3 regions of the Mesorhizobium sp. P170090 genome follow, and region 1 is predicted to be linked to each of the others. Evidence: predicted binding sites of a transcription regulator. Region 1 holds the regulator's gene; each other region holds the start of a gene.
What was found. Region 1 encodes HrcA, which represses chaperone genes, less so after heat shock. Its sites were predicted from a motif close to GTTAGCACTCNCNNNNNGNGAGTGCTAAC; they were not measured.
Positions count from the first base shown of each region.

Region 2: AC3EML_RS13665 (co-chaperone GroES) is a predicted target of HrcA. The motif match lies at 1,176-1,204, and genes of this name have one in related genera.
Region 3: groES (co-chaperone GroES) is a predicted target of HrcA. The motif match lies at 2,090-2,118, and genes of this name have one in related genera.

Region 1 covers NZ_JBYNWH010000001.1:832,125-835,393, reverse strand. Annotated here, with positions in the region: gene AC3EML_RS04155 (PQQ-dependent sugar dehydrogenase) at 1-893, opposite strand, end outside; gene AC3EML_RS04150 (hypothetical protein) at 1,000-1,200, opposite strand; gene hrcA (heat-inducible transcriptional repressor HrcA) at 1,237-2,322, opposite strand; gene rph (ribonuclease PH) at 2,471-3,187, shown strand.
Region 2 covers NZ_JBYNWH010000001.1:2,899,708-2,902,976, forward strand. Annotated here, with positions in the region: gene groL (chaperonin GroEL) at 1-696, opposite strand, end outside; gene AC3EML_RS13665 (co-chaperone GroES) at 761-1,123, opposite strand; gene AC3EML_RS13670 (hypothetical protein) at 1,372-1,644, shown strand; gene AC3EML_RS13675 (DUF1488 family protein) at 1,641-1,907, shown strand; gene AC3EML_RS13680 (hypothetical protein) at 1,950-2,141, opposite strand; gene AC3EML_RS13685 (hypothetical protein) at 2,149-2,358, opposite strand; gene AC3EML_RS13690 (DUF3168 domain-containing protein) at 2,576-2,983, shown strand; gene AC3EML_RS13695 (ester cyclase) at 2,990-3,269, opposite strand, start outside.
Region 3 covers NZ_JBYNWH010000001.1:3,406,034-3,409,302, reverse strand. Annotated here, with positions in the region: gene AC3EML_RS16380 (TetR/AcrR family transcriptional regulator) at 1-249, shown strand, start outside; gene AC3EML_RS16375 (hypothetical protein) at 246-1,115, opposite strand; gene AC3EML_RS16370 (class I SAM-dependent methyltransferase) at 1,198-1,995, shown strand; gene groES (co-chaperone GroES) at 2,180-2,476, shown strand; gene groL (chaperonin GroEL) at 2,540-3,269, shown strand, end outside.

The sequences.
Region 1 (3,269 bases):
AACGGCACATCGTCGCCGAGACCGTCGCGCTCGTTGACGACACACCACAGCGCGCCGGTGGCCGGTTGCACGGTCATGCCCGAACAATTGCGCAGGCCGGTAGCGAGGATGCGGCCATTCTTGCCGTCGGGGCCGAAGGCCAGCACGTCGGCACGGCCATCCTCGGAACCCCAGGTGGCGCCGAGTGGCTGTGATTTTGCCCAGGCGTCAAGGCCGCCCTTCGGTGCCTTCTGCATGCCCTCCGCGACGTTCGATCCGGAGCCGACCGAGAGATACAGCGTCTTCCCGTCCGGCGAGAAGGCGATATCGCGGGTCCAGTGGCCGCCGGTAGGGATGTCGGAGACAATCGTCTCCGGTTCGCCGGAGGCTTTAAGGTCGCCGTCGCGATAGGCGTAGCGGACCACGCTGTCGTTGTTGGCGACGTAGACCCATTGCGGCTTGTCGCCAGGCGGGTAGAAGGCGATGCCATAGGGCTGGTTGAGATTGTCGGCAAAAATGCCCTCTTCGGCCGGCTTCGCGCTACCCTTGGCCAGCCGATAGACGCGGATCTGGTTGGCGTCACTGTCGGCGACGAACAGGTCGCCGTTCGGCGCCACGCGCACGACCCGCGGATTGGAAATGCCGGAAGCAACCAGTTCGGCCGAAAACCCAGGCAGCAGGACGGGCTTCGCGCCCTCGGGCCGATCGCCAAGGCCGGCGCTGTTGGAGGCGGATTCGGTGATGTTGGGTCTTTTCAGATCATCCGGCCTAATCAGCCGGCGCACACCTGGCTTGTCGGCCTTCCAGTCGCCGAAAGCGTCCTTGCCGGTCAGCAGCAGTTGATCAGCCTGCTGGGCGAAGGCGCTGGTGGCCAGAAGCAGGGCAAGGCCTGCGAAGCCGGCAATCCGGATCATGCTGTTCTCCTCGAACTCGCGCCGGTCGGCGCGTCACGACAAGGGAGATATTGTGCGGCCGCCGCAAAAGAGAAGCGTGCGCGCGCAGATTCGACGAGAGAACCGCTCAACTTTCCTCTTCGACGTCCAGATCGTCGTCGAGACGCTTTTCCAATGCGACGAGATCTTCCGGCAGCGGCAAGCCCATGGCGCGCATTTCGCGCAGTTTTTCGCGCAGCTGCTCCTGGATTTCGTGCTCGTCCTCCGGCTGGTTGACCATTTCTTCGAGCAGCATGCTGATCTGGGCCTTGAACGATTCAAGCGCCATTCTGCGCCCTCCTTTACGGTGATCCCGGCTTCGGAATTATCTTAACATCCGGGTAATCAATTGCGCAGTGTAGTCGACCATAGGCACGATGCGGGCATAATTCAGCCTGGTCGGGCCGATGACGCCGAGCGCGCCGACGACGCGGGCGTCCTTGTCGCGGTAAGGCGCCACGACCAGCGACGAGCCGGAGAGCGAGAACAGCTTGTTTTCCGAGCCGATGAAGATCCGCACGCCGGGGCCGTCCTCGGCGAGGTCAAGCAGCTGGATCAGCCCGTCCTGCGTCTCCAGATCCTCGAACAGGTGGCGCAGCAATTCGATATCGGCCTGGGCGGTGACGTTTTCGAGCAAATTGGCGCGGCCGCGCACGATAAGGCGCGCCGGCAGGCCGCTGTCGGCGCCGGCCCACACCGCCAGGCCTTTCTCGACCAGATCCTGCGACAGCGTGTCCAGCGCTGCCCTGGTCTCGTCCTTGATGCGGGCGATCTCGATGCGCGCCTCGGCGAGCGTGCGGCCCCTGATATGGGCGTTGAGGAAGTTGGAGGCCTCGTGCAGCTGCGAGACGGTGATGCCGGCCGGCAGGTCGACGACGCGGTTCTCGACATCGCCATTCTGCGACACCATCACCGCCAGCGCCTTGGTCGGCTCGAGTTGGATGAACTCGATGTGCTTCAGCGCCACCTCGTTCTTGGTGGCGAGCACCAGGCCGGCGCCGCGCGACATGCCCGACAGCATCTGGCTGGCCTCGGTCAGCATGTGTTCCAGCGTCGCGCCCGAGCCGGAGGCGCGCACCTGCGCCTCGATGACCCGGCGTTCCTCGTCGGAGAGATCGCCAAGCTCCATGAAGGCATCGACGAAGAAGCGCAGGCCGGTCTGGGTCGGCAGGCGCCCGGCCGAGATGTGCGGGGCATAGATCAGGCCGAGATGTTCGAGGTCGCTCATCACATTGCGGATGGTGGCCGGCGACAGCGACGACGGCAGGATGCGCGACAGGCTGCGCGATCCCACAGGCTCACCGTCCTTCAGATAGGATTCGACGATGCGCCTAAAAATGTCGCGCGAACGCATGTCGAGCGATTGCAGCGCGGGCGCCAGCAGACTGGGTTCGGTGACTGCCTTGGTCATTCGAGCCAAAAACCTCCGGCCCAAGGATATAGACTTCCCTCGCCCCCGCGCAACCCGGCGTCTGTATGGGGGCCTTTTCCTTTGCGCCATGGGCTGCATGCGTCTACAAGCCGCCGACGAAACCATAAAAGAACAGAAAGAGGCCTCGATGCGCCCTTCCAAACGCCAAGCCGACGAAATGCGCGCCATCTCCTTCGAGCGCGGCGTCTCCAAACACGCCGAAGGCTCGTGCCTGGTGAAATTCGGCGACACTCATGTGTTGTGCACGGCGAGCCTGGAGGAAAAGGTGCCGGGCTGGATGCGCAATTCCGGCAAGGGCTGGGTGACGGCGGAATACGGCATGCTGCCGCGTTCGACCGGCGAGCGCATGCGCCGTGAAGCTTCGGCCGGCAAGCAAGGCGGCCGCACGCTGGAAATCCAGCGGCTGATCGGCCGCTCCTTGCGCGCCGTTGTCGACCTGCAGGCGCTGGGCGAACAGCAGATCACCGTCGACTGCGACGTCATCCAGGCCGATGGCGGCACCCGCACGGCGTCGATCACCGGCGGCTGGGTGGCGCTCTACGATTGCCTGCGCTGGATGGAAGCGCGGCAGATGGCCAGTGTTGCCAAGGTGCTGAAGGACCATGTCGCGGCAATTTCCTGCGGCATCCATGACGGCCAGCCGGTCATCGACCTCGACTACATCGAGGATTCATCTGCCGGCACCGACGCCAATTTCGTCATGACCGGCAAGGGCGGCATCGTCGAGATCCAGGGCACCGCCGAGGGCGAGCCTTTCTCGGAAGGGCAGTTCGCGGAGCTGATGGGCCTTGCCAAGAAGGGCATTCAGCGGCTGGTGAGCTTGCAGCAGATGGCTGTGGCTTGATTGAATTTAACGTGATGACGTCGGCGATCCTTCACACCCCCCTCTGGCCTGCCGGCCATCTCCCCCGCAAGGGGGGAGATCA
Region 2 (3,269 bases), 2.1 Mb from region 1:
CGCCTGCAGATTGCCGAGCTTCTTCTCGTGGATGAGCACGTAAGGCTCTTCCAGCTCGACGCGCATCTTGTCGGCATTGGTGACGAAATAGGGGCTGAGATAGCCGCGGTCGAACTGCATGCCTTCGACGACGTCGAGTTCGGTGTCGGCGGTCTTGGCCTCCTCGACGGTGATGACGCCGTCATTGCCGACCTTGTCCATCGCCTTGGCGATCATGGCGCCGACGCTGGCATCGCCATTGGCGGCGATGGTGCCGACCTGCGCGATCTCGGCCGACGACTTGACCTTCTTGGCCTTCGCCTTGATGTCCTTGACCACGGCGGCGACAGCCTGGTCGATGCCACGCTTGAGGTCCATCGGGTTCATGCCGGCGGCAACCAGCTTGGCGCCTTCGCGCAGGATCGATGCGGCCAGCACCGTGGCGGTGGTGGTGCCGTCACCGGCGAGGTCGTTGGTCTTCGAAGCCACTTCGCGCACCATCTGCGCGCCCATGTTCTCGAACTTGTCGGCAAGCTCGATTTCCTTGGCCACCGTCACACCGTCCTTGGTGATGCGCGGCGCGCCATAGGCCTTGTCGATGATGACGTTGCGGCCCTTGGGGCCGAGCGTGACCTTCACCGCATTGGTGAGGATCTCGACGCCGCGCAGCATGCGGTCGCGCGCGTCGGTGGCGAATTTGATTTCCTTGGCAGACATTTTTTTCAATCCCGTTGGTGTGGTGAAGCAAGCGGCTCGCCGGAGCCTGGCAAAGCCAGGCCGGTCAGGCGGCCTTCTTGGCTTTGACGCTTTTCTCGGTGACGACCGTCCCGCTCTTGCCGATAGCGGCCGTCTCGCTCTTGTCGATGACGCCCATAATGTCGGCTTCCTTCATGATCAGCAGGTCCTCGCCGTCGATCTTGACCTCGGTGCCCGACCATTTGCCGAACAGGATGAAGTCGCCGGCCTTGACGTCGAGCGGGACAAGCGCGCCGTTTTCGTCGCGTGCGCCCGGCCCAACGGCGATGACTTCGCCTTCCTGCGGCTTTTCCTTGGCATTGTCGGGAATGATGATGCCGCCCTTGGATTTGACATCGCCTTCGGCGCGCCGGATGACGACGCGGTCGTGGAGTGGCCGAAACTTCATGAGAACTTCTTTCTGGGGCCGGCATAGGCGACCGCGCCGTTCTTATAGGCGTGTTGGCACTCGATAGATAGGAGTGCCAAAAATTATTCGTGGCCAAAATTAAATATTAAAAAGTATTATGATGTCTGCAGGGTTCGAAACGTCGCGAGGCGCCTAGATATTTCGAAAAATTGAATTTCGAGGCCAAAGCGACTATTTATATCGTAAGTTCGATTTCACAATTTCAGGCACGAGGAGAGATTTAGGCGATGGCCGAAGGCAATCAGAGCATCATGGAAAAAGCTGAAGCCCGCTTCATGGACAAGCAGAAGAAGACGGCCGAGCGCAACAAGGCAACCTCCGACTACATGTCCGAAGCGAGGGCCAGGGAGATCAAGACGGCAAGGCTCAGGGAATTGCGCCTGGCCAAGGAAGAGGCCGACCGCGTCGCGGAAGCCTTGAACCCCACACCGAAGAAGAAGCGGGCGACAGTGGCGACAGTCAAGAAAGCCGCCGCCGCGCCGAAGGGGGGCACGTCATGAGCCTGACATTCCCCAATCCAAGTCGCTTCTATGACGAGGCCGGCAAGCGCATCCGCTTTGTCGGCCATGACGGCATGTTCCAGATTTCCTTCTCCGTCGCAGCCGATGCCCTCTCGAAGGTGCCATCAGGGACGGCGACCGCGGAAGCCACCTATCTGGCGGCCTTCGACACCGCGTCCAGCTCCATCCATGACATTGCCAGCAAGGCCTACGCCCGCACCCGCAAGAGCATTTATGTTCTCACAGCCGCGGATTTCGGCTAGCGCGCGTTCGTCTTGCATCAGGGCGGCTGAGATCAGCGTGCGTCAGGACTTGCGGTCGGCTTTTGCCCGCCGCTTGACGTCCCGGCTGTTCAGGCGGTCGGCCATCGCTTCCGCATCCCGCAAATTCATGGCCACCATTACCTGTTGCTTAAGCTCGACAGGCTGGCCGGTGAAGATGTCGAAGATAGTCCAGCTCTCGGGCTCGTCCATGCGCAACGCGTAGCGGTTTGCCATATCGGCATCAGGCCCTTGACATGCAAAATGCCGCCGCCATGATCAGGATTGTCCAGGCCACCACCGACAGCTTCAAGGCCAGGCCGCCATGCATTGAAAGTATCTCGCGCATGCGCAGGGCCACGGTGCTCTTCGACAGGGCGGGTGCTGCCGCAATCGCGACCGGGGGCTTGACGCCGAGCTTTCCAAAAGCCGGCAGCAGCGGTGGCGTTCGCATGAAATGACCTCGAATTGCCGGAGAAAACAGGGCTCCTCATAACACCCTTCTTGAAACTCCCCGCATGCCAAATAGAACCCGGTCCGTGAAAGGGCCATGCCGCCCGATTCGCCGCCTTCCATCAGGCGGATCGTCATCTGGCGAAATCCGTGCAACGCGGTTAGGTTGCGCGCGAAACTGAGGTTGTTCAAAGCGTGACAGGCGAACGGAGACGACGATGACGGCGCCCGGCGATTTGCTGCAAGCCTTGTTCATGAGATTGAAGAGCGATGCCTCGCTGACGGCGCTGCTCGGCGGCGCCGGGTTGCGCGAGCAGGCGGCCGACAGTGCCGCCTTCCCTTATGTGACCTATGGCAGGACCAGCGCATTCGATCTGGACACCGGCGCCGACAATGATGACGACCAGCTCATCACGCTGCATGTCTGGTCGAAGGCGCAAGGCGAGGCCGAGACGCGTCTGATCATGGACAGCATCCGGGCGCGCCTTGACGGCGCCGCTTTCGCCACCGGCTCGCGCGACCAGACCCGCCTGTCCCTGGAGTTCGCCGAGGCCCGCTACGACGAGGACCTGGCGCTCTACCACGGGGTGCTGCGGATACGCGCTCTCACCGAGCAAAGTGATTGAAGCAACCTAGATTTGCGCCTGAATCTCGGCCTTGTCGATGACTGACCACACCTCGCGGATGCGACCCTCTCCGAATTCGTAGAAAACATTCTCAGCGAACGACACGCGCTTGCCGTTCACCGGCAGGCCGAACAGCACGCCCTTGGGATGACAGTCGAAATGCAGGCGCGCCGCCACGCGCGGCGGCTGGCAGACCAGCAGTTCGATGTTGAAGCGGAGGTCGGGAATCGCCTCGAAATCGCCTTCGAGCATACGGCGATAACCCGACAGGCCGAGCATTTCGCCA
Region 3 (3,269 bases), 2.6 Mb from region 1:
CAGGCTGACAAGGCGCTGAAGAATCTCGACATCGCCGAAACCCGGCACCAGGCGACGATGTTCTGCGACCATGTCGGCCCCTTTCTCGCGCCAGAGCGACGCAATGAGTTCGGCCGTATGGTTTTCCTGATCTTCCAGCTGGCCGGCGGCGTCGTGCGCATGGCGCTGACCCAGGACCAGGAGGAAAGCCGCCACACCATCGAGGACTACCGGTCGATCATCCATACGCAGTTGGGACTGTTTCTCTAGCGCCCGATTCGACCCCGTCCGGTCTGGTGGATGAGGTTTTCGAAGCCGTCGGCCAGGTTGGCGGCGCCGGCGGCGACGATCTTCGACAGGTTTCTGGCGCGACCCGGGGTCTTGTTGGCATCGAGCAGCACGGCCCTGCCCTCATGCACGACAAAGTCGAATTTGCCATAGTCGAAGCCCAGCTTCCGACGCAGGGCGCGCAATTCGTCGGGAACCGCAACCGGCTCCCGGCGGATGGTGTCGTCGCCCTTGACCAGGCGCTGTGGCGAGACATAGCGGATGCAGCGCTCCCGATCGCCGCAGAATATCCAGAACCGCGCCGCAAACCCGTCGGGCTCGATTTCGGGAATGAATTTTTCCACGATCAGGTCGGCACGCCTGAAAATCTCCGGCGCCACATCGGCCAGCGAGGCATGCACCTGATAACGGTCGAAGGTCTGCGCGCCCGGGAAAGGCACTGCCTTGCCGGCGCGAACGGATTTTCGGTTGAGCTGCTCCTCGGGCGTCCCCCAATGATTGAGGTTGCTCTTGACGATGACCTGGCCGCTCCAGTTGGCACCCTCCTCGAGGATCGCACCGCTGATGCGGCGCTTGGAAATGTCGGTCGCACCAAGATTGAGACAAATCGGAAATCCGCGCGCGTAGTCGACATAGTCCGATGGCGTCACTGTCGCGTCGACATGCAGGACGGCAATATCGGCGTTATGACTTGCCGAGGGTCCACGCATGATCTGCACGGAGTGACCGCGCCGTTTCAGCTCCGCCAGGACGTCGAACAGCATGTAGGGGCTGTCCTGGCGCAGCAGGAGGCCCCGCCGGCTCTGGAAGCGGTCAAATTCATGCGTTATGACGGCAATGCGGGCCATGGCCTTTCCTGCATGAGGTAACTCGCAAGGCAACCAACAGCCTGGAAGGAAATATGTCCAGCCTTTCCCCAAACCGTTCCGCATGACTGAGCATTGGGACGCAATTCGCCGTCATTGGCGGCTTCTCGGGTCGCCGCTGTGTCCGCCCCCGGAAGCTGTCGCCGCCTATGAGCGCGAACTTAGCCTGCAATCAGTCGATGTGGTGCTGCTCGGGGTCACGCCGGAGCTTGCCGGCCTCGGAAGGACCATGCTCGCGATCGACGAGTCCACTGCCATGATATCGGGCATCTGGCCGGGCGATACCGCCTCACGCAAGGCGGTGATCGGCAACTGGCTGGAGTTGCCGCTGGGCGACGAAAGCGCCGGGGCGGTGATCGGCGACGGCTGTCTGTCGGCGCTGGACTCCTCGGTTGCACGGCAGGCGCTGCTTGCCGAGATCGCGCGTGTGCTGAAGTCCGATGGGCGGGCTGCATTGCGCGCCTATGCAAGCCCTCAGGTGCCGGACGATCTGCAGGAGGTCCGGGCGCTGACGCTGTCCGGTGGTGTCGCGACCTTCCACGAACTCAAATGGCGCATTGCCATGGCTTGTGCCGGCGGCGATCCCGACCGCGCCATTCCGGTGCGGGCGATCCTCGACGCCTTCGATGCGCTGTTTGCCGACCGGGAGGCCCTTGCCGCGACGACCGGATGGGAGATGCCGGTCATCGGCACCATCGATGTCTATGCGAATTCGCAGACTGTCTACAGTTTCGCCCCGGCGGCGACGCTGGTCGAAGAGGCGAGCCGGTTTTTTGACAGTGTCCGCCTCGCGCCGACAGGGACCTATGGGCTGGCTGAACGCTGTCCGCTTCTGGTGCTTATATCGCCGCGGCGCCGGTAGGGTCTGCCGTCGGATCGCGGCACGGCTCCAATTGGCACAATTGTGCTCACCGTTCGCCTTGACTCTCGAAAGCCACGCGCTTATTTCAGCGCACGTTAGCACTCTCCCCAGGTGAGTGCTAACGCACATCCGGCACCGCCGGATCGAGGAACAGCTCTCACCGTTCTCATTCGAGGAAGAAAAAATGGCAAAGTCGAAGTTCCGCCCGCTTCATGACCGCGTGGTCGTACGCCGGGTCGAATCCGAATCCAAGACCGCCGGCGGGATCATCATCCCGGATACGGCAAAGGAAAAGCCGCAGGAAGGCGAGATCATCGCCGTCGGCTCCGGCGCTCGCGACGAAGCCGGCAAGCTGGTCCCGCTGGACGTCAAGGCCGGCGACCGCATCCTGTTCGGCAAGTGGTCGGGCACCGAAGTCAAGCTCAATGGCGAAGACCTTCTGATCATGAAGGAATCCGACATTATGGGCATCATCGGCTGATCATCGGCCTCACCGTCAACTAATTTCGGGCTTGATCGCAAGCCCCCTGCCAGGAGCTAAAAAATGGCTGCTAAAGACGTAAAATTCTCCCGCGACGCCCGCGAGCGCATGCTGCGCGGCGTCAACATCCTCGCCGACGCAGTGAAGGTCACGCTCGGCCCCAAGGGCCGCAATGTCGTCATCGACAAGTCGTTCGGCGCACCGCGCATCACCAAGGACGGCGTCACCGTCGCCAAGGAAATCGAGCTTGAAGACAAGTTCGAAAACATGGGCGCGCAGATGGTCCGCGAAGTTGCTTCGAAGACCAACGACATTGCCGGCGACGGCACCACGACCGCGACCGTTCTGGCGCAGTCGATCGTCCAGGAAGGCCACAAGGCCGTTGCCGCCGGCATGAACCCGATGGATCTGAAGCGCGGCATCGATCTGGCCGTCACCGAAGTCGTCGCGGCTCTCGGCAAAGCTGCCAAGAAGATCAAGACCTCCGAGGAAGTTGCCCAGGTCGGCACGATCTCGGCCAATGGCGACGAGTCGGTCGGCGCCATGATCGCCGAAGCGATGCAGAAGGTCGGCAATGAAGGCGTCATCACGGTTGAAGAAGCCAAGACCGCCGAGACCGAGCTGGAAGTCGTCGAAGGCATGCAGTTCGACCGCGGCTATCTCTCGCCCTACTTCGTCACCAACGCCGACAAGATGGTTGCCGAGCTCGAGGACGTCTACATCCTCCTGCACGAGAAGAAGCTGTCCAACCTCCAGGCCATGCTGCCGGTTCTCGAAGCCGTCGTGCAGACCT